Regions from separate parts of the Streptomyces sp. NPDC044571 genome, predicted to be linked through region 3. Evidence: riboswitches for the same ligand, from Rfam matches in the RefSeq annotation. Region 3 holds a riboswitch; each other region holds the start of a gene.

Region 1 (5,989 bases), on a different contig from region 3:
ATTGCCGCAGAGGGAACCGCGAGGACCCACCGGCAATGGCCTTCTTCGTATGTGCACGAGGAGATCTCCATGAATCAGGGCGTGGACCCCCACACCGCTTCCGACGACAAGAGCGACCACGACAAGAAGGGCCGCCGCTTCATGCTGAAGCTGTCCGGCGAGGCCTTCTCCGGCGGCGGAGGACTGGGCGTCGACCCCGACGTCGTCCATGCCATCGCCCGCGAGATCGCCGCGGTGGTCCGCGACGGCGCGGAGATCGCCGTCGTGATCGGCGGCGGCAACTTCTTCCGCGGCGCCGAACTCCAGCAGCGCGGCATGGACCGCGCCCGGTCCGACTACATGGGCATGCTCGGCACCGTCATGAACTGCCTCGCCCTCCAGGACTTCCTGGAGAAGGAAGGCATCGACTCCCGTGTGCAGACGGCCATCACCATGGGCCAGGTCGCGGAGCCGTACATCCCGCTGCGCGCCGTGCGCCACCTGGAGAAGGGCCGCGTCGTCATCTTCGGCGCCGGTATGGGCATGCCGTACTTCTCCACCGACACCACGGCCGCCCAGCGCGCCTTGGAGATCGACGCCGAGGCCCTGCTCATGGGCAAGAACGGCGTCGACGGCGTCTACGACTCCGACCCCAAGAAGAACCCCGACGCGGTGAAGTTCGACGCGCTGGAGTACAGCGAGGTGCTCTCCCGCGACCTCAAGGTCGCCGACGCCACCGCGATCACGCTGTGCCGTGACAACAAGCTGCCGATCCTCGTCTTCGAACTGCTCGCCGAGGGCAATATCGCCCGCGCCGTCAAGGGTGAGAAGATCGGCACGCTCGTCAGCGACCAGGGAACCCGGGCCTGAGCAGTCCGCCGCCGGGCCCGGCCCTACGCGGCCGGGCTCGCCCCGCCCGCCTGAACCATCCATTCAAGACATGCAGGAGCACGTGGTGATCGAAGAAATCCTCCTCGAGGCCGAGGAGAAGATGGAGAAGGCCGTCGTCGTCGCCAAGGAAGACTTCGCCGCGATCCGCACCGGTCGTGCGCACCCGGCGATGTTCAACAAGATCGTGGCGGACTACTACGGCGCCATCACCCCCATCAACCAGCTCGCGTCCTTCTCGGTGCCCGAGCCGCGCATGGCCGTGGTGACCCCGTTCGACAAGAGCGCCCTGCGCAACATCGAGCAGGCCATCCGCGACTCCGACCTGGGGGTCAACCCCAGCAACGACGGCAACATCATCCGGGTGACCTTCCCCGAGCTGACGCAGGACCGCCGCAAGGAGTACATCAAGGTCGCGCGGACCAAGGCCGAGGACTCCAAGGTCTCGATCCGCTCCATCCGCCGCAAGGCGAAGGACGCCCTCGACAAGCTCGTCAAGGACAAGGAGTCCGGCGAGGACGAGGTGCGCCGCGCGGAGAAGGAGCTCGACGACACCACCGCGAAGTACGTCGCGCAGGTGGACGAGCTGCTCAAGCACAAGGAAGCCGAGCTCCTCGAAGTCTGATGAACGACTCTCCCTGGGCCACGGAGCCGGTTCCGGCGGGTCCCGCATACGATGCGCTGGTGGGCCCCCACACTCGGCCCATGCCCATCGTTCCCGATGCCGCCGGCCGTGACTTCGACGACCGGGAAGCACGCGACCGGGGGGCCGCCGCCGACGGCGGCCCCCCGTTCCGCGCCGAGATGCCGCCGCAGGAGCCCATGCCCAGCCCCCCGCCTCCGCCTTCGCAGGCACCGCACAGTGACTCCCCGCCGCCGAAGAAGCGGGCGGGGCGGGATCTGCGTGCCGCCATAGGGGTCGGCGTCGGCCTCGGCGCGGTGATCGCCGCTTCGCTGTTCGTCGTCAAGGCCGTCTTCGTCGGCGTCATCGTCGTGGCGGTCGTCGTGGGCCTGTGGGAGCTCACCTCCCGGCTCCAGGAGAGGAAGGGCATCAAGGCGCCGCTCGTCCCGCTGGCGATCGGCGGCGCCGCCATGGTCATCGCCGGATACGTCCGCGGGGCCGAGGGCGCCTGGGTGGCCATGGCCCTGACCGCGCTGGCGGTCCTGGTCTGGCGGATGACGGAGCCGCCGGAGGACTACCTCAAGGACGTCACGGCGGGCGTCTTCGCGGCGTTCTACGTGCCGTTCCTGGCCACCTTCGTCGCGATGCTCCTCACCGCGGACGACGGCCCGCAGCGGGTGATCACCTTCCTGCTGCTGACCGTGGTCAGCGACACCGGGGCCTACGCGGTGGGCTGGCGCTTCGGCAAGACCAAGCTCGCGCCGCGCATCAGCCCCGGGAAGACCCGCGAGGGTCTGTTCGGCGCTGTGACCTTCGCGATGGCGGCCGGCGCCCTGTGCATGGAGTTCCTGATCGACGGCGGCGCCTGGTGGCAGGGCCTGCTGCTGGGGCTCGCCGTCGCGGTGAGCGCCACGCTCGGCGACCTCGGCGAGTCGATGATCAAGCGGGACCTGGGCATCAAGGACATGGGCACCCTGCTGCCGGGTCACGGAGGCATCATGGACCGGCTCGACTCCCTGCTGCCGACCGCCCCGGTGGTGTGGCTGCTGCTGGCGGCCTTCGTCGGCACCGGCTGAACCCCGGCGGGGCGGTTACCCTTGAAAGGCGCGCTGCTTCTGCGGCGCGCCTTTCGTCTTACGAGGAGTACCTGCCATGGCCCGCCCCGTCCCGGGAGAGCTCACCTTCGTCGCCCCCCGTGGAGCCAAGAAGCCGCCCCGGCATCTCGCCGACCTCACCCCCGAGGAGCGGCGCGAGGCGGTCGCCGCGATCGGTGAGAAGCCGTTCCGGGCCAAGCAGCTCTCGCAGCACTACTTCGCCCGCTACGCGCACGACCCGGCGCAGTGGACGGACATCCCCGCTGGTTCCCGCGAGAAGCTCCAGCAGGAGCTGCTGCCCGAGCTGATGAACGTGGTGCGGCACATCTCGTGCGACGACGACACCACCCGCAAGACCCTGTGGAAGCTGCACGACGGCACGCTCGTCGAGTCGGTGCTGATGCGCTACCCCGACCGGGTCACCATGTGCATCTCCTCGCAGGCCGGCTGCGGTATGAACTGCCCGTTCTGCGCCACCGGCCAGGCCGGCCTGGACCGCAACCTCTCCACCGCGGAGATCGTCCACCAGATCGTCGACGGCATGCGCGCGCTGCGCGACGGGGAGGTCCCCGGTGGCCCGGCCCGGCTGTCGAACATCGTCTTCATGGGCATGGGCGAGCCGCTGGCCAACTACAAGCGGGTCGTCGGCGCCATCCGCCGCCTGACCGACCCCGAGCCCGACGGCCTGGGCCTGTCGCAGCGCGGCATCACCGTCTCCACCGTGGGCCTGGTCCCGGCGATGCTGCGGTTCGCCGACGAGGGCTTCAAGTGCCGCCTCGCGGTCTCGCTGCACGCCCCGGACGACGAGCTCCGCGACACCCTCGTCCCCGTGAACACCCGCTGGAAGGTCCGCGAGGTCCTCGACGCCGCCTGGGAGTACGCCGAGAAGTCGGGCCGCCGGATCTCGATCGAGTACGCCCTCATCCGCGACATCAACGACCAGGCCTGGCGGGGAGACCTGCTCGGCCGGCTGCTCAAGGGCAAGCGCGTCCACGTCAACCTGATCCCGCTGAACCCGACGCCCGGCTCGAAGTGGACGGCCTCGCGTCCCGAGGACGAGAAGGCCTTCGTGGAGGCCATCGCCCGCCACGGCGTGCCGGTGACCGTACGTGACACCCGCGGTCAGGAGATCGACGGCGCCTGCGGCCAGCTCGCGGCCTCGGAGCGCTGACCGGACCGGAGCGCTGACCGGAGCCCTGGGTTCCGGCTCCGGTCGGCCGGAATCGGCCACGGGGTACCCTGTGGCCGAACCAATTGCATATTCCGACAGGGGAGCGCCACAGCGCTGAGAGTGCGGTAACCGTCATCCGCAGACCCTCTGAACCTCGCCCCGGTCATTCGGGGTAGGAAGTTCGGTCATCACTCAAGCTGTTGCGCCCTGCCCGGCGTGCGCTCGACAGAGCGCCGGGCAGGGCCGCGTCTTCTCCTGGTCATCCCAGGAGGAATACACCAGTGAGCACCACCAGGAAGATCGCGGGCACCGTGCTCGCGGCCGCGCTCGGCGTCACGGCGCTCAGCGCCTGCGGCAGCGACGCGAAGGACAAGCCGGCGGCCGGCGGCACGAGCAGCGCGCCGAAGTCCAAGACCGTCACCCTCGTCTCGCACGACTCCTTCAACGTGACCGAAGCGGTCCTCAAGGAGTTCGAGCAGCAGAGCGGCTACACCGTGAAGGTCCTGAAGTCGGGGGACGCGGGCGCCGCGCTCAACCAGGAGATCCTGACCAAGGGCTCCCCGCGCGGCGACGTCTTCTTCGGCGTCGACAACACGCTGCTCTCGCGGGCGCTCGACAACGGCATCTTCACCCCGTACGAGGCCAAGGGCCTGGGCGAGGTCAAGCCGGAGTACATGCTCGACAAGGAGCACCGGGTCACCCCGGTGGACTCCGGCGACATCTGCGTCAACTACGACAAGGCGTACTTCGCCGACAAGAAGATCGCCCCGCCGCAGACGCTGGACGACCTGGTCAAGCCGGAGTACAAGAACCTGCTGGTCACCGAGAACGCGGCGACCTCCTCGCCCGGGCTCGGCTTCCTGCTCGCCTCCGTCGGCAAGTACGGCGAAGACGGCTGGAAGGACTACTGGAGCAAGCTCAAGGCCAACGGCGTCGAGGTCGTCGACGGCTGGGAGCAGGCCTACAACGAGCGCTTCTCGGGCTCCGCGGGCGGCAAGAAGGCCAAGGGCGACCGCCCGCTGGTCGTCTCCTACGCCTCCAGCCCGCCGGTCGAGGTCCTCTACTCCGACCCGCAGCCGGCCGAGGCCCCGACGGGCGTGGCGACCGGCACCTGCTTCCGCCAGGTCGAGTTCGCCGGCCTGCTGAAGGGAGCGAAGAACGAGGAGGGCGGCAAGGCGCTCATCGACTTCCTCGTCGGCAAGAAGTTCCAGGAGGACATGCCGCTCCAGATGTTCGTGAACCCGGTGGTCAAGGACGCGAAGCTGCCGGAGCTGTTCACGAAGCACGGCGTGGTGGTCGAGAAGCCGGAGAACGTCGCTCCGGACACCATCGCCAAGAACCGTGAGCAGTGGGTCAGGACATGGTCCTCGCTGGTCGTGAAGTAGGACGCGAGAGCGCTCCTGCACAGGAGGGCGTACGCGGTACGGCCGTCAGACTCGCCCTGATGGCCGTGCCCCTCGTCTTCTTCGGCCTGTTCTTCGCCTATCCCGTGGTCGCGATCGTCGGCCGCGGGGTCAAGACCGACGAGGGCTGGCAGCTCGGCCGGATCGGCGAGGTGCTGGCCCGGCCCGACATCGCCGACGTGCTCTGGTTCACCACCTGGCAGGCGCTCGCGTCCACGGCCCTCACGCTGCTGGTCGCGCTCCCCGGCGCGTACGTCTTCGCACGCTTCGAGTTCCCCGGCAAACAGCTGCTGCGGGCGCTGGTCACCGTCCCGTTCGTGCTGCCGACCGTGGTCGTCGGCACGGCCTTCCTGGCGCTGGTCGGGCGGGGCGGGCTGCTGGACGAACTGTGGGGCGTCCGGCTGGACACCACGGTCTGGGCGATCCTGCTCGCCCACGTCTTCTTCAACTACGCCGTCGTCGTCCGGACGGTGGGCGGGCTGTGGGCGCAGCTCGACCCGCGCCAGGAGGAGGCCGCCCGGGTGCTGGGCGCCGGCCGGTTCACGGCCTGGCGGCAGGTGACGCTGCCCGCGCTGGGGCCCGCCGTGGCCGCCGCCGCGCTCATGGTCTTCCTGTTCACCTTCACCTCCTTCGGCGTCGTGCAGATCCTGGGCGGCCCCTCGTACTCCACGCTGGAGGTGGAGGTCTACCGGCAGACGGCGCAGCTGCTGGACCTGCCCACGGCCGCCGTCCTGACGATGGTGCAGTTCGCTGCGGTCGGGGCCGTCCTCGCCGTGCACGCCTGGACCGTGCGCAGACGGGAGACGGCCCTGCGGATGGTGGACCCGGCGCG
Region 2 (5,439 bases), on a different contig from region 3:
TCGCCGCGAACTCGGCGGATTTCTCCGCCATGCCCGCCTCGATCTCCTCGGCCTTCAGGTCCCCGCCGTGCTCACGGCGGATGTCCTGAGAGATCTTCATCGAGCAGAACTTCGGACCGCACATGGAGCAGAAGTGCGCGGTCTTGGCCGGCTCGGCCGGGAGGGTCTCGTCGTGGAACTCGCGCGCCGTGTCCGGGTCGAGGGCCAGGTTGAACTGGTCCTCCCAGCGGAACTCGAACCGCGCGTCCGACAGGGCGTCGTCCCATTCCTGGGCGCCCGGGTGTCCCTTGGCCAGGTCCGCTGCGTGCGCCGCGATCTTGTAGGTGATAACGCCGGTCTTCACGTCGTCGCGGTTGGGCAGACCCAGGTGCTCCTTCGGCGTCACGTAGCAGAGCATCGCGGTGCCCCACCAGGCGATCATCGCGGCGCCGATGCCCGAGGTGATGTGGTCGTACGCGGGGGCGACGTCCGTGGTCAGCGGACCGAGCGTGTAGAACGGCGCCTCCTCGCAGATCTCCTGCTGGAGGTCGATGTTCTCCTTGATCTTGTGCATCGGGACGTGGCCCGGACCCTCGATCATGGTCTGCACGTTGTGCCGCTTGGCGATCGTGTTCAGCTCGCCCAGCGTCTTCAGCTCGGCGAACTGCGCCGCGTCGTTGGCGTCCGCGATGGACCCGGGCCGCAGGCCGTCACCGAGGGAGTACGTGACGTCGTACATCGCGAGGATCTCGCAGAGCTCCTCGAAGTTGGTGTAGAGGAAGTTCTCCTTGTGGTGCGCGAGGCACCACGCCGCCATGATCGAACCGCCGCGCGAAACGATGCCGGTCTTGCGGCGCGCCGTCAGCGGCACGTACGGCAGCAGCACACCTGCGTGGACCGTCATGTAGTCGACGCCCTGCTCGGCCTGCTCGATGACCGTGTCCTTGTAGATCTCCCAGGTCAGGTCCTCGGCCTTGCCGTCGACCTTCTCCAGCGCCTGATACAGCGGCACGGTTCCGATCGGGACCGGGGAGTTGCGCAGCACCCACTCGCGGGTGGTGTGGATGTTGCGTCCGGTGGAGAGGTCCATGACCGTGTCCGCACCCCAACGGGTCGCCCAGGTCATCTTCTCCACCTCCTCCTCGATGGAGGAGGTGACCGCGGAGTTGCCGATGTTGGCGTTGACCTTCACCAGGAAGCGCTTGCCGATGATCATCGGCTCGATCTCCGGGTGGTTCACGTTCGCAGGAAGCACGGCGCGCCCTGCGGCGATCTCCTCGCGGACCACCTCGGGGGAGACGTTCTCCCGGATGGCGACGTACTCCATCTCCGGGGTGATCTCGCCGCGGCGGGCGTAGGCGAGCTGCGTGACGGCGGCGCCGTCGCGACCCCGGCGGGGCTGGCGGGGGCGGCCCGGGAAGACCGCGTCGAGGTTCTTGAGGCCACCGCGCGGCGAGGTGTGCTTGATGCCGTCGTCCTCGGGGCGGACGGGGCGGCCCGCGTACTCCTCGGTGTCACCGCGGCCGATGATCCAGTTCTCCCGCAGCGGCGGCAGGCCGCGGCGTACATCGGTCTCGATCTGGGGATCGGTGTACGGCCCGGACGTGTCGTAGAGCGTGACGTCCTTGCCGTTGGTGAGGTGGACCTGGCGGACCGGCACCCGGATGTCGGGGCGGGAGCCCGCCACGTACCCCTTGTGCCAGCCCGGCTGGCGCTCGATTTGGCCGTCGGCGTCCTGACTGACGGCAGGCGTGCGTGCGTCCTGAATGGTCATGAGACCTGATCTCCCTACGCCGGCATTACCCGGTAACAGGTTCGGCGGTCGACGCAGCCTCTTCCCGTACGCCTGTACTGCGCGCGTACGGTGATCAGCGTCCTCTCAGCCCGGTGCTCCGAGCTCCCGCGTTGTGCAAAGGTGCCCCCACGCTAGCGTCATCTGTGGCGTGCTGAACAGTGGGCCCCCTCAACTCTTGCGATGATCGGCCGGTGACGTCCTCGCCGCAGCCCCCCGCCGATCTGCCAGAGCCCTCCGGCCACCCGGACCACGCGCACGCGGGTCCGGGGCATGCGCACGGGCCTTCCCCCGGTTCCGGGCACAGCCATGGGCACAGCCACGGCCACGGACCGGCGGCTCCCGTCTCCCGCCATTTGCGCCGGGTCATCGCAGCCGTACTGATCCCCTTCGCGGCCGCGGTCTTCATCGGCATGGCGGTGCTCTGGCCGGGCGGCGCCCCCGCCCACGAGCGTTCCGGAGTGGGCTTCGACCGCCAGACCCAGCAGGGCAAGGTCGTCGCCCTCGAACAGGTCGACTGCAAATCGGTGAACGTCTCGCAGGTGCCTCCGACCGGCAACACCTCCACCCCGGAGGGCCGGGAGGCGCAGGCCGCGCAGACCGGGCAGTGCAAGAAAGCCACCGTCGAGGTCGGCACCGGTCCGGAAAAGGGCCGCACGTTCATCGAGATCGTCCAGCCGGGCGCGCCACGGCAGTTGGCGGACGGCCAGGAGGTGGTCGTGGCCTACGCCCCGGACGCGCCGCGGGATCTCCAGTACTCCGTGATCGACGTGAACCGCAAGCTCCCGCTGGCCCTGCTGGCCGGGCTCTTCGCCGTGGCGGTGGTCGTCGTCGGCCGGATGCGCGGTGTGTTCGCACTGATCGCACTGGTGGTCAGCTTCGGAGTGCTGACGCTCTTCATCCTTCCGGCAATCCTGCAGGGCTCCAACCCGCTGGTGGTCGCGGTCATCGGCGCCAGCGCGATCATGCTCATCGCGCTCTACATGTGTCACGGACTGACCGCCCGGACCTCGGTCGCCGTGCTCGGCACGCTGGTTTCACTGCTGTTGATCGGGCTGCTGGGCTCACTCTTCATCGACTGGGCGTTCCTGAGCGGGAACACGGACGACAACACCGGACTGATCCACGGGCTCTACCCCGCCATCGACATGAGCGGCCTGCTGCTCGCAGGCATCATCATCGGATCCCTGGGCGTGCTCGACGATGTGACGGTCACCCAGACCTCGGCCGTCTGGGAACTGCACCAGGCAGACCCGTCCATGGGGTCACGTGCCTTGTACCGGGCGGCCATCCGGATCGGTCGCGACCACATCGCCTCGGTGGTCAACACCCTGGTCCTCGCCTATGCAGGCGCCGCGCTGCCCCTGCTGCTGCTGTTCTCGATCGCGAACAGCAGCATGGGCTCGGTGGCCAACAGCGAGCTCGTCGCGGAGGAGATCGTCCGTACCCTCGTGGGGTCCATCGGCCTGGTGGCCTCGGTTCCGGTCACCACGGCGCTGGCGGCACTGGTCGTGTCCGCCGACCGGCCGGGGCCCCCGGCCGGTGCGGCGGCCTCGGGGCCGGTCCGCACGGGCCGGGGCCGGCGCCGCAAGCGCTGAACACCGCTGCCGCGAAAGGTCAGCCGGCGTTCCGCTCGTTCTGCTGGGCCTCGGCGAGGATCTTGCCGAGCGCTTGGTCGAGGTCACCCTCGAAGTCGCCGAGGCTGCGCTCCTGGCCGAGGGGAACCAACCGGTCGGTGCGGTCGAGGAAGGCGACGAGCGGCGCCGCACCGGCGCGGAACAGGGCGCGGTCGGGCCCGACATGGAGACGGATGTGGACGTCTGACAGCTCGTCGGGGTCGATGGGGGCGATGTGCACATCTCCGTCGCCACAGGGCTTGTTGATGCCGTCGAGGAGCAGCTCTCTGCCGAACGCCCAGGTCACGGGGGCGTCTCCGGGGAGGTGGAAGGTCAGGCGTACGGCATAGGGATCACGGGCGTCGTACCCGAGCTCCACTGGGATCCGGAACGAGAGCTCCTCGGAAACGAGGAAGCTCATCATGACCTCTGCCTGTACCGACTCGCGCATTGCCTACCCCGCTGTAGTGGAAGTGGCCAGGAATGATCCCCAGGGACCTCTTGACAAGGGTGGTGTAAGCGCTGGCGGATCACAAGGAGTGAGATTTCAGATACTGATAGAGAACGAGAGGGTGCTCAACAGCGCGCCTACTTCACTCCGCAGTCGATCAACCGCAGAGCGCAATCGGTCTTCTTGATGCAAGGGAAGGGAAATGGCCATCGTTGCGGCCGTATCGCCGGCCGTGATGGGGATCGCCGCGCATACCGTGCCGAGCACATACTCCTGACGCTCCGTAACCGGCTGCATCCGGCCGAGGGACGCAATCCGGCGTTCCAGCGCACGCTGGTCCCGGACCGTGTATGCGGTGAGGGGACCGACGGGGTGGCGGTCGTAGTAGTCCTTCCGCGTCTCCTCGTCGAGCTGCGCCAGCAGGCACTGTCCGATGGCGTGCGCATGGCCGGTCTCGCGGAAATCGGCCCACTCCTCGCAGGCCGGGGTGGCTGGGGTGTCGGAGACACCGACGACCTCGATCTCACCCTCGCGGAACACCGCGAAGTAGACGGGGGCGCCGACCGCGTCGCGGAAGTGGGCCAGTGATTCGAGGATCATGCTGCGACGTTTCTGCTGCAGTCCGGCACGTGCCAGCCGCCCGGCGGCGTCGCCAAGGACGAACACCCCGCCCTCACGGCGCAGATAGCCCTCGTGAGTGAGAGTGCGCAGCAGGTGGTACGCGGTGGGAAGGGGGAGCCCGGCCTCGCGGGCCAGTTGTTTCGCCGGGGCTCCCTCACTGTGGGAACCCACCGCTTCGAGCAGCCTCAGCGCCCTCTGCACCGACCCGATCAGCGTCGGCACACCGGCGTTGTGAAGCGAAGACAAAGCTCACCCCCAGGCGTGGCAGCGGGCCTCGGAGTGACCCGCCGTGCGGGGGCCGCCCCCGCACGGTCCGTGTTCCTGGGGGTCGTGCTCGGCTGGTGCTAGACATCACCGCAGGGCAGAGCGGATCTACCGGCGTTCGGTGCCCAGGGATCGGCACAGATTGCCACTCTATCCGCCGATTCCAGCGGTGTGAGGGGTTTCGCACCTCATGTTCGCCCACCTGGGTTAGTCCGCGGTCACCGGGCAGGGACCTACCACTCGTTGGACGAGGACTTCGTCCCGTTCCCACTGAACTTCTTCACCAAGAAGACCAGGGCGCCCACGAGAGCGACGAACAGCAGCACGTCGAAGACGAAGCCGATCAGCGCGCTGAGGATGCTGGTGATGACGCCGCCGAACACCAAGACCACCAGAAGCGGGATGGCGACCCACTTCACCCACCAGGGCATGCCTGCCAGTGTCTCGCGGATGCCGTCCATGTCCTCGACCTCTTCCTCTTCCTCGTCCGTGACTTCCTGCTCTCGATGCTAGGAGTCCGCGGACGGGGCCGGGGGCCCGCGAGCCCCCGCAGTCCCCTGATCCGCCCCCTAGGGGGCGGGGGTCCCGGCCCTCCGTCCACAGGGGCCGTTACGCCTCCGGCGGCGAGAACACCACGAGCACCTTGAGGTCCTCGGTGATGTGGTGGAACTTGTGGGGGACTCCCGCCGGAACGTAGACCACGCTGCCGCGGGCCA
Region 3 (5,989 bases):
GGAGGGCCCGGACGGCGGCGGAATCGGCGGCGTCGCCAGCCGGGAGGTCTGGTGCAGGGGCGGCTGCGCCGCGACCGGCCGCGGGATCACGCTGGTGCGGTCCTCGGCGGCGGACCGCTCCTCGGCGCGCGCCTGCGGCGGTACGGCGTCCAGCTCGATGTCGCTGAGCTGCGCCCGGGCGTCGAGGGTGGCGCCGAGGAGGGCGGCGGCGTCGTAGGGGCGCAGCTCGGGGTTGCGGGCGGTGGCCTGCGCGACGAGCCCGTCCAGGGCGGCCGGCAGTCCGGGGACGGCGGCCGACGGGGGCGGCACGTCCTCGTGGAGGTGCTGGTAGAGCACCTGCGCGGCGGTGCCGCCGGTGTGCGGCTTGGAGCCGGTGAGCATCTCGTACAGGACGACGCCGCAGGCGTACACGTCCACGCGGGTGTCGGCGACGCCGTTCTCGATCTGCTCGGGGGCGAGGTAGGAGACGGTGCCGAGGACGGAGCCGGTGGTGTGGGTGACCGAGTCCACGGAGCGGACGAGCCCGAAGTCGGCCACCTTGACCCGGCCGTCGTCGCCTATCAGGACGTTCTCGGGCTTCATGTCGCGGTGCACGAACCCGGCCCGGTGGGCGGCGCCGAGGGCGGCGAGGACGGGTTCGAGGATGTCGAGCGCGGCGCGCGGCTGGAGGGCGCCGCGCTCACGGAGCACGTCACGCAGCGTGCAGCCGGAGACGTACTCCATGGCGAGGTACGTGTACGGCCCGTCGGTGCCCTGGTCGAAGACGGCGACCACGTTGGGGTGGGCGAGGCGCGCCACGGACTTGGCCTCGCGGATGAAGCGGTCGACGAAGGCGATGTCGGCGGCGAGGGCCGGGTGCATGACCTTCAGGGCCAGGACGCGGTCGAGGCGGGTGTCGACGGCCCGGTAGACCGTTGCCATGCCGCCGGCCGCGATGCGGGCGTCGATGCGGTAGCGGTCGTCGAGCGTCTGCCCGACGAGGGGGTCGTCCAGGGTCGTGTCCACCCGGGGATTCTACGAGCCGGTCAGCTGCCGCCGGGCTCGGTGGTCCGGCTTGCAGCGCACCTGTGACGTGGCCGACGCCGTCCGGTGCCGCTGCGCGGGCCCGGGCGCGCGCAGCGGCGGCCCGTCAGAACGCCGGGCGCTCCGGGTCCAGGGCGGCACGGCCCTCCGCGGGGGAGGAGGCCTCCGCGAAGCGGCGCTGGGGGATGCGGCCCGCCCGGTGGGCCAGCCGGCCCGCCGACACCGCGTCGCGCATGGCCGCGGCCATGAGGACGGGCGCCTGCGCCCGGGTGACCGCCGAGGCCAGCATGACCGCCGCGCACCCCAGCTCCATCGCCAGCGCCGCGTCCGACGCCGTGCCCGCCCCCGCGTCCAGGATCACCGGGACCCCGGCCCGCTCCGCGATCAACTCGAAGTTGTGGGGGTTGCGGATCCCCATCCCCGACCCGATCGGGGAGCCCAGCGGCATGATCGCCGCACAGCCGGCGTCCTCCAGCTTGCGCGCCAGCACCGGGTCGTCGTTCGTGTACGGCAGCACGGTGAAGCCCTCGTCGACCAGGGTCTCGGCCGCCGCCAGCAGCTCCTCCCCGTCCGGCAGGAGCGTCCGCTCGTCCGCGATGACCTCCAGCTTGATCCAGTCCGTGCCCAGCGCCTCCCGCGCGAGCCGCGCCGTGAGCACGGCCTCGCCCGCCGTGAAGCAGCCCGCCGTGTTCGGCAGGACCGCGATGCCCAGCTTGGAGAGCAGCGAGAGGACGGATCCCTTGACCGTGGGGTCCAGGCGCCGCATCGCCACCGTCGTGAGTTCGGTCCCCGAGGCGATCAGGGCCCGTTCCAGGATCTCCAGGCTCGGCGCCCCTCCCGTACCCATGATCAGGCGGGAGGAGAAGGTCCGGTCGCCCAGTGCGAAGACGTCGTCGGCCATGGCTCAGCCCCCCTGCACCGCGGTGAGAACCTCGACGCGGTCGCCCTCGCCCACCGGCGTGAGGGGCCACTGGCCGCGCGGGACCACGGTCTCGTTGAGGGCGGCCGCGACACCGGACGGGGCCGCGGTCAGGGTGGCGACCACGGCGTCGAGCGTGGTGCCGGCCGCGATCTCGCGCGGCTCGCCGTTGACGGAGATGGTCATGCGTACGACTCCTCGCGTGCGGAACTGAAGCGGCGGGGGCTGAACGGCCGGGCGAGCTCCGCCACCGTGCCGGTGGCCAGCAGCTGGGCCATCACATCGCCGGTCAGCGGGGTCAGCAGCACCCCGTTGCGGTAGTGCCCGGTGGCCAGGTGCAGACCCGGCAGGTCGGTCGGGCCGAGCAGCGGGGCGTTGTCGGGGGAGCCGGGGCGCAGCCCGGCCCGGGTCTCGGTCAGCGGCAGTTCGGTGATGCCGGGCACCAATTCGTGGGCGTCCCGCAGGAGTTCGTAGACCCCGCCGGCGGTGACCGTGGTGTCCCAGCCGAGTTCCTCGCTGGTGGCGCCGACGACGAGCTCGCCGTTCTCCCGCGGCACCAGGTAGACGTGGCTGCCGCGTACGACCGCCCGCACCGTGCGGGACAGGAACGGCGCGTACGCCGCCGGCACCGCGAGCCGCAGCACCTGCCCCTTCACCGGCCGCACCGGAGGCAGCACCTGCGCCGGTACGCCGTCCAGCCTCCCGCTGAGCGAACCGGCAGCCAGCACCACCTGGTCCGCCCCCAGCAGCGTGCCGTCGTCGAGCTCCGCCCCCGCGGCCCGGTCGGCGCTCACCACCAGCCGCCGCGCGCCCGCCCGGTGGATCTCCACCCCCGCGCCCTCGCAGGCGGCCAGCAGCGCGGCCGCCAGCCGGCGCGGGTCGACCTGGTGGTCGCCGTCGACCCGCAGCCCGCCCCGTACGCCCGGGGCCAGCATCGGCTCCAGGCGCCGGCACTCGCGGCCGGTGAGCCACTCGGACTCCAGTCCGCAGCGGCGCTGCAACGCGTGCAGTTCGCGCAGGTGGAGGCGGTCGTCGGCGTCGAGGGCCACGGCGAGGGTGCCGCAGGCGCGGTAGCCGATGTCCATGCCGCCGCTCGCCTCGGCCAGCTCGGCGGCGAACTCCGGATAGCGGGCGGCGGAGGCCAGGTTGAGGCCCAGCAGGGTCTCCTCGCCGTAGTGGAGCTCGGTGACGGCGGCCAGCATGCCCGCCGCGACCCAGGCGGCCCCGCCGCCCGGGGCCGGATCGGCGAGCACGGTGCGCAGTCCGCGCCGGGCGGCCCGCCAGGCGGTGACCAGGCCGATGATCCCGCCCCCGATGACGAGGACGTCGGATCCCTTTCGAGATGAGTGCATGGGCGTCCAGCCCCTCCCTTCGCCGGCATGACCCGGATCAGGTTCGTACGGTCGGAGGCCGGCCAGCCTCCCTCTCAGCCCGGTACGCCCGGACTCCCGCGATAGGTACGGTGGCCAGACTAACCCTGGCGCCGCCCTCCGGTAAGGCGGCTTCCCCGGCCTCCGTTCCTGATGGGCTGTCAGGTGGCTAGGGTGGGCGGCGTGAGCGAGCAGACGGAAAAGACTGAGAGCGGCATCGTCATCGTCGGCGCCGGAATGGCCGGGGTGCAGACCGCGGTCGCCCTGCGGGAGCAGGGCTGGACCGGCCCCCTGACCCTGCTGGGCGCCGAACCCCACCAGCCCTACGACCGGCCCCCGCTGTCCAAGGCGGTCCTGCTCGGCAAGGCCGAGGACTCCGCCTTCGACGTGGACTTCGAAGGGCTGGGGATCGAGCTCCGGCTCGGCACGGAGGTGACCGCCCTGCGCGCCGCCGACCGCGAACTCGACACCGAGGCGGGTCCGGTCCCGTACGAGGTCCTCGTGCTGGCCACCGGTGCCGAACCGCTGACCCTGCCGGGCGCCGAGGGCGTCCCCGGCGTGCACCTGCTGCGCACCCTGGACGACGCGGCCCGGCTGCGCCCGGTGCTGGCGACCGCCCCGGCGGCGGTCGTGGTCGGGGCGGGCTGGATCGGGGCGGAGTTCGCCACCGCCGCGCGGGAGGCGGGCTGCGCCGTGACGGTGGTCGAGGCGGCCGACCGGGTGCTGGCCGGGGCACTGCCCGGGGAGGTCGCCGCCCCGATGGCCCGCTGGTACGAGGAGGCGGGGGCCGAACTGCTGACCGGCACCAAGGTGGCCTCGGTGGAGCCCGGCCGGGTCCTGCTGGCGGACGGCCGGGAGCTGGCTGCGGGCGCGGTGGTCGTGGGCATCGGGGCCCGGCCGGCGACGGGCTGGCTGGCGGGATCGGGCGTGGAGCTCGGGCCCGACGGCGCGGTGGTGGCCGACGCGCACCTGCGGACCGCGCTGCCCGGCGTGTACGCGGTGGGGGACTGCGCGTCCTTCCCGTCGGCGCGGTACGGGGCGCGGCTCCTGGTGCACCACTGGGACAACGCGCTCCAGGGGCCGCGGGTGGTGGCGGCGAACATCCTGGCGGGCGAGCCCGTGCAGGTGTACGACCCGGTCCCGTACTTCTGGTCGGAGCAGTTCGGCCGGTTCGTGCAGTACGCGGGACACCACGCCGGTGCGGACACCCTGCTGTGGCGCGGGGACCCGGCCGAGCCCACGTGGTCGGTGTGCTGGCTCCGCGACGGGGCGCTGGTGGCGCTCCTGGCGGTGGGCCGCCCCCGGGACCTGGCGCAGGGCCGCAAGCTGATCGAGACGGGCACCCCCCTCGATCCCGCCAAGGTCGGCGACCCGGAGACCCCCCTGAAGTCGGCGGCCGCCTAGGAGGGGCATCGGGGAGACCCGGACGGGCGGGCTCGGGTACCGGGTGTCGGTGCGAGGTGGCAGGCTTGTGTCCGTGACCGAGATTGACGCAAAGATCGATGCCCTTGTCCCCGCCTGGCTGTACCTCCCCGACATCGCGGAGATGCTCGACATCGAAGTGACCCGGGTCCGCCAGCTGGTCAAGGAAGGTCAGCTGATCGCCGTGCGCCGTGGCGAGAACCGCGCGCTGCAGGTACCCGCCCCCTTCATCGACGGCGACAAGGTCGTCAAGGGCCTGGCCGGCCTGCTGACCGTCCTCCGTGACGACGGCTTCTCCGACGAGGAGATGCTGGAGTGGCTGTTCACCGCCGACCCGACCCTGCCCGGCACCCCCGTGCAGGCCCTGAGGGAGAATCGCGGCACGGAGGTGAAGCGCCGGGCCCAGGCGCTCGCCCTCTGACCGGAGTCCCGATTCCCGGGTCCTGAGCGGACTCGGCCGATCCATCGCGGTGTGCGGGCCGAGCGGCCCGCGCACCGCGCCACCACGGGGGGTACCCATGTCCGCGAACGCCCAGCTGTCCGACGCCCGGCTCTACCTGTGCACGGACGCCCGCAAGCGGCAGGGCGACCTCCCCGAGTTCCTCGACGCCGTCCTGGCCGGCGGAGTGGACATCGTCCAGCTCCGCGACAAGGGCATGGAGGCGGGCGAGGAGCTCGAACACCTCCAGGTCTTCGCCGAGGCCGCCCGCCGGCACGGCAAGCTCCTCGCGGTGAACGACCGCGCCGACGTCGCCCATGCCATCGGCTCCGACGTGCTGCACCTCGGCCAGGGCGACATCCCGGTGCCCGCCGCCCGCGCGATACTCGGCGGAGGAGTGCTCGTCGGGCGCTCCTGCCACGCCGAGTCCGAGGTCGACGCCGCCGTCGCGGAACCCGGCGTGGACTACTTCTGCGCCGGCCCCTGCTGGCCCACCCCCACCAAGCCCGGCCGCCACGCCCCCGGCCTGGATCTCGTCCGGTACGCGGCCTCCCTCACCCAGGACCGGCCCTGGTTCGCCATCGGCGGGATCGACGCCGGCAACCTGGACGAGGTCCTGGACGCCGGAGCCACCCGCGTCGTGGTCGTGCGCGCCCTGACCGAGGCCTCCGACCCGGGAGCGGCCGCGGCCGAGCTGGCCAAGCGGATCCGGGCGCGCGCTTCCCAGTAGCCCCCGGGCGGAGGGTGTCCAAAAGGCTGTCCAAAAGGCGGACGCCGCTTCGGCGTCCGCGACCCCCCGTCTAACCTGCCCGTATG

The links. A riboswitch is a leader RNA that binds a small molecule or an ion and turns the genes downstream of it on or off. The one in region 3 is predicted to bind thiamine pyrophosphate.
Region 1: it holds a riboswitch for thiamine pyrophosphate, as region 3 does, so the genes downstream of both, AB0B01_RS27590 (thiamine ABC transporter substrate-binding protein) here and thiO (glycine oxidase ThiO) in region 3, are expected to answer to the same signal.
Region 2: it holds a riboswitch for thiamine pyrophosphate, as region 3 does, so the genes downstream of both, thiC (phosphomethylpyrimidine synthase ThiC) here and thiO (glycine oxidase ThiO) in region 3, are expected to answer to the same signal.

What each region holds. Positions count from the first base shown of each region.
Region 1 covers NZ_JBEZBN010000072.1:2,765-8,753, forward strand. The annotation lists gene pyrH (UMP kinase) at 70-849, shown strand; gene frr (ribosome recycling factor) at 935-1,492, shown strand; gene AB0B01_RS27580 (phosphatidate cytidylyltransferase) at 1,492-2,565, shown strand; gene rlmN (23S rRNA (adenine(2503)-C(2))-methyltransferase RlmN) at 2,642-3,754, shown strand; TPP riboswitch at 3,842-3,951, shown strand; gene AB0B01_RS27590 (thiamine ABC transporter substrate-binding protein) at 4,036-5,139, shown strand; gene AB0B01_RS27595 (iron ABC transporter permease) at 5,199-5,989, shown strand, end outside.
Region 2 covers NZ_JBEZBN010000069.1:189-5,627, forward strand. The annotation lists gene thiC (phosphomethylpyrimidine synthase ThiC) at 1-1,753, opposite strand, end outside; TPP riboswitch at 1,748-1,893, opposite strand; gene AB0B01_RS27195 (YibE/F family protein) at 1,966-3,369, shown strand; gene AB0B01_RS27200 (SsgA family sporulation/cell division regulator) at 3,389-3,838, opposite strand; gene AB0B01_RS27205 (helix-turn-helix domain-containing protein) at 3,935-4,681, opposite strand; gene AB0B01_RS27210 (DUF5326 family protein) at 4,957-5,184, opposite strand; gene AB0B01_RS27215 (cupin domain-containing protein) at 5,333-5,439, opposite strand, start outside.
Region 3 covers NZ_JBEZBN010000043.1:4,174-10,162, reverse strand. The annotation lists gene pknB (Stk1 family PASTA domain-containing Ser/Thr kinase) at 1-1,005, opposite strand, end outside; gene AB0B01_RS22180 (thiazole synthase) at 1,130-1,924, opposite strand; gene thiS (sulfur carrier protein ThiS) at 1,928-2,128, opposite strand; gene thiO (glycine oxidase ThiO) at 2,125-3,294, opposite strand; TPP riboswitch at 3,292-3,404, opposite strand; gene AB0B01_RS22165 (FAD-dependent oxidoreductase) at 3,496-4,716, shown strand; gene AB0B01_RS22160 (Rv2175c family DNA-binding protein) at 4,790-5,155, shown strand; gene thiE (thiamine phosphate synthase) at 5,253-5,903, shown strand; gene metF (methylenetetrahydrofolate reductase [NAD(P)H]) at 5,987-5,989, shown strand, end outside.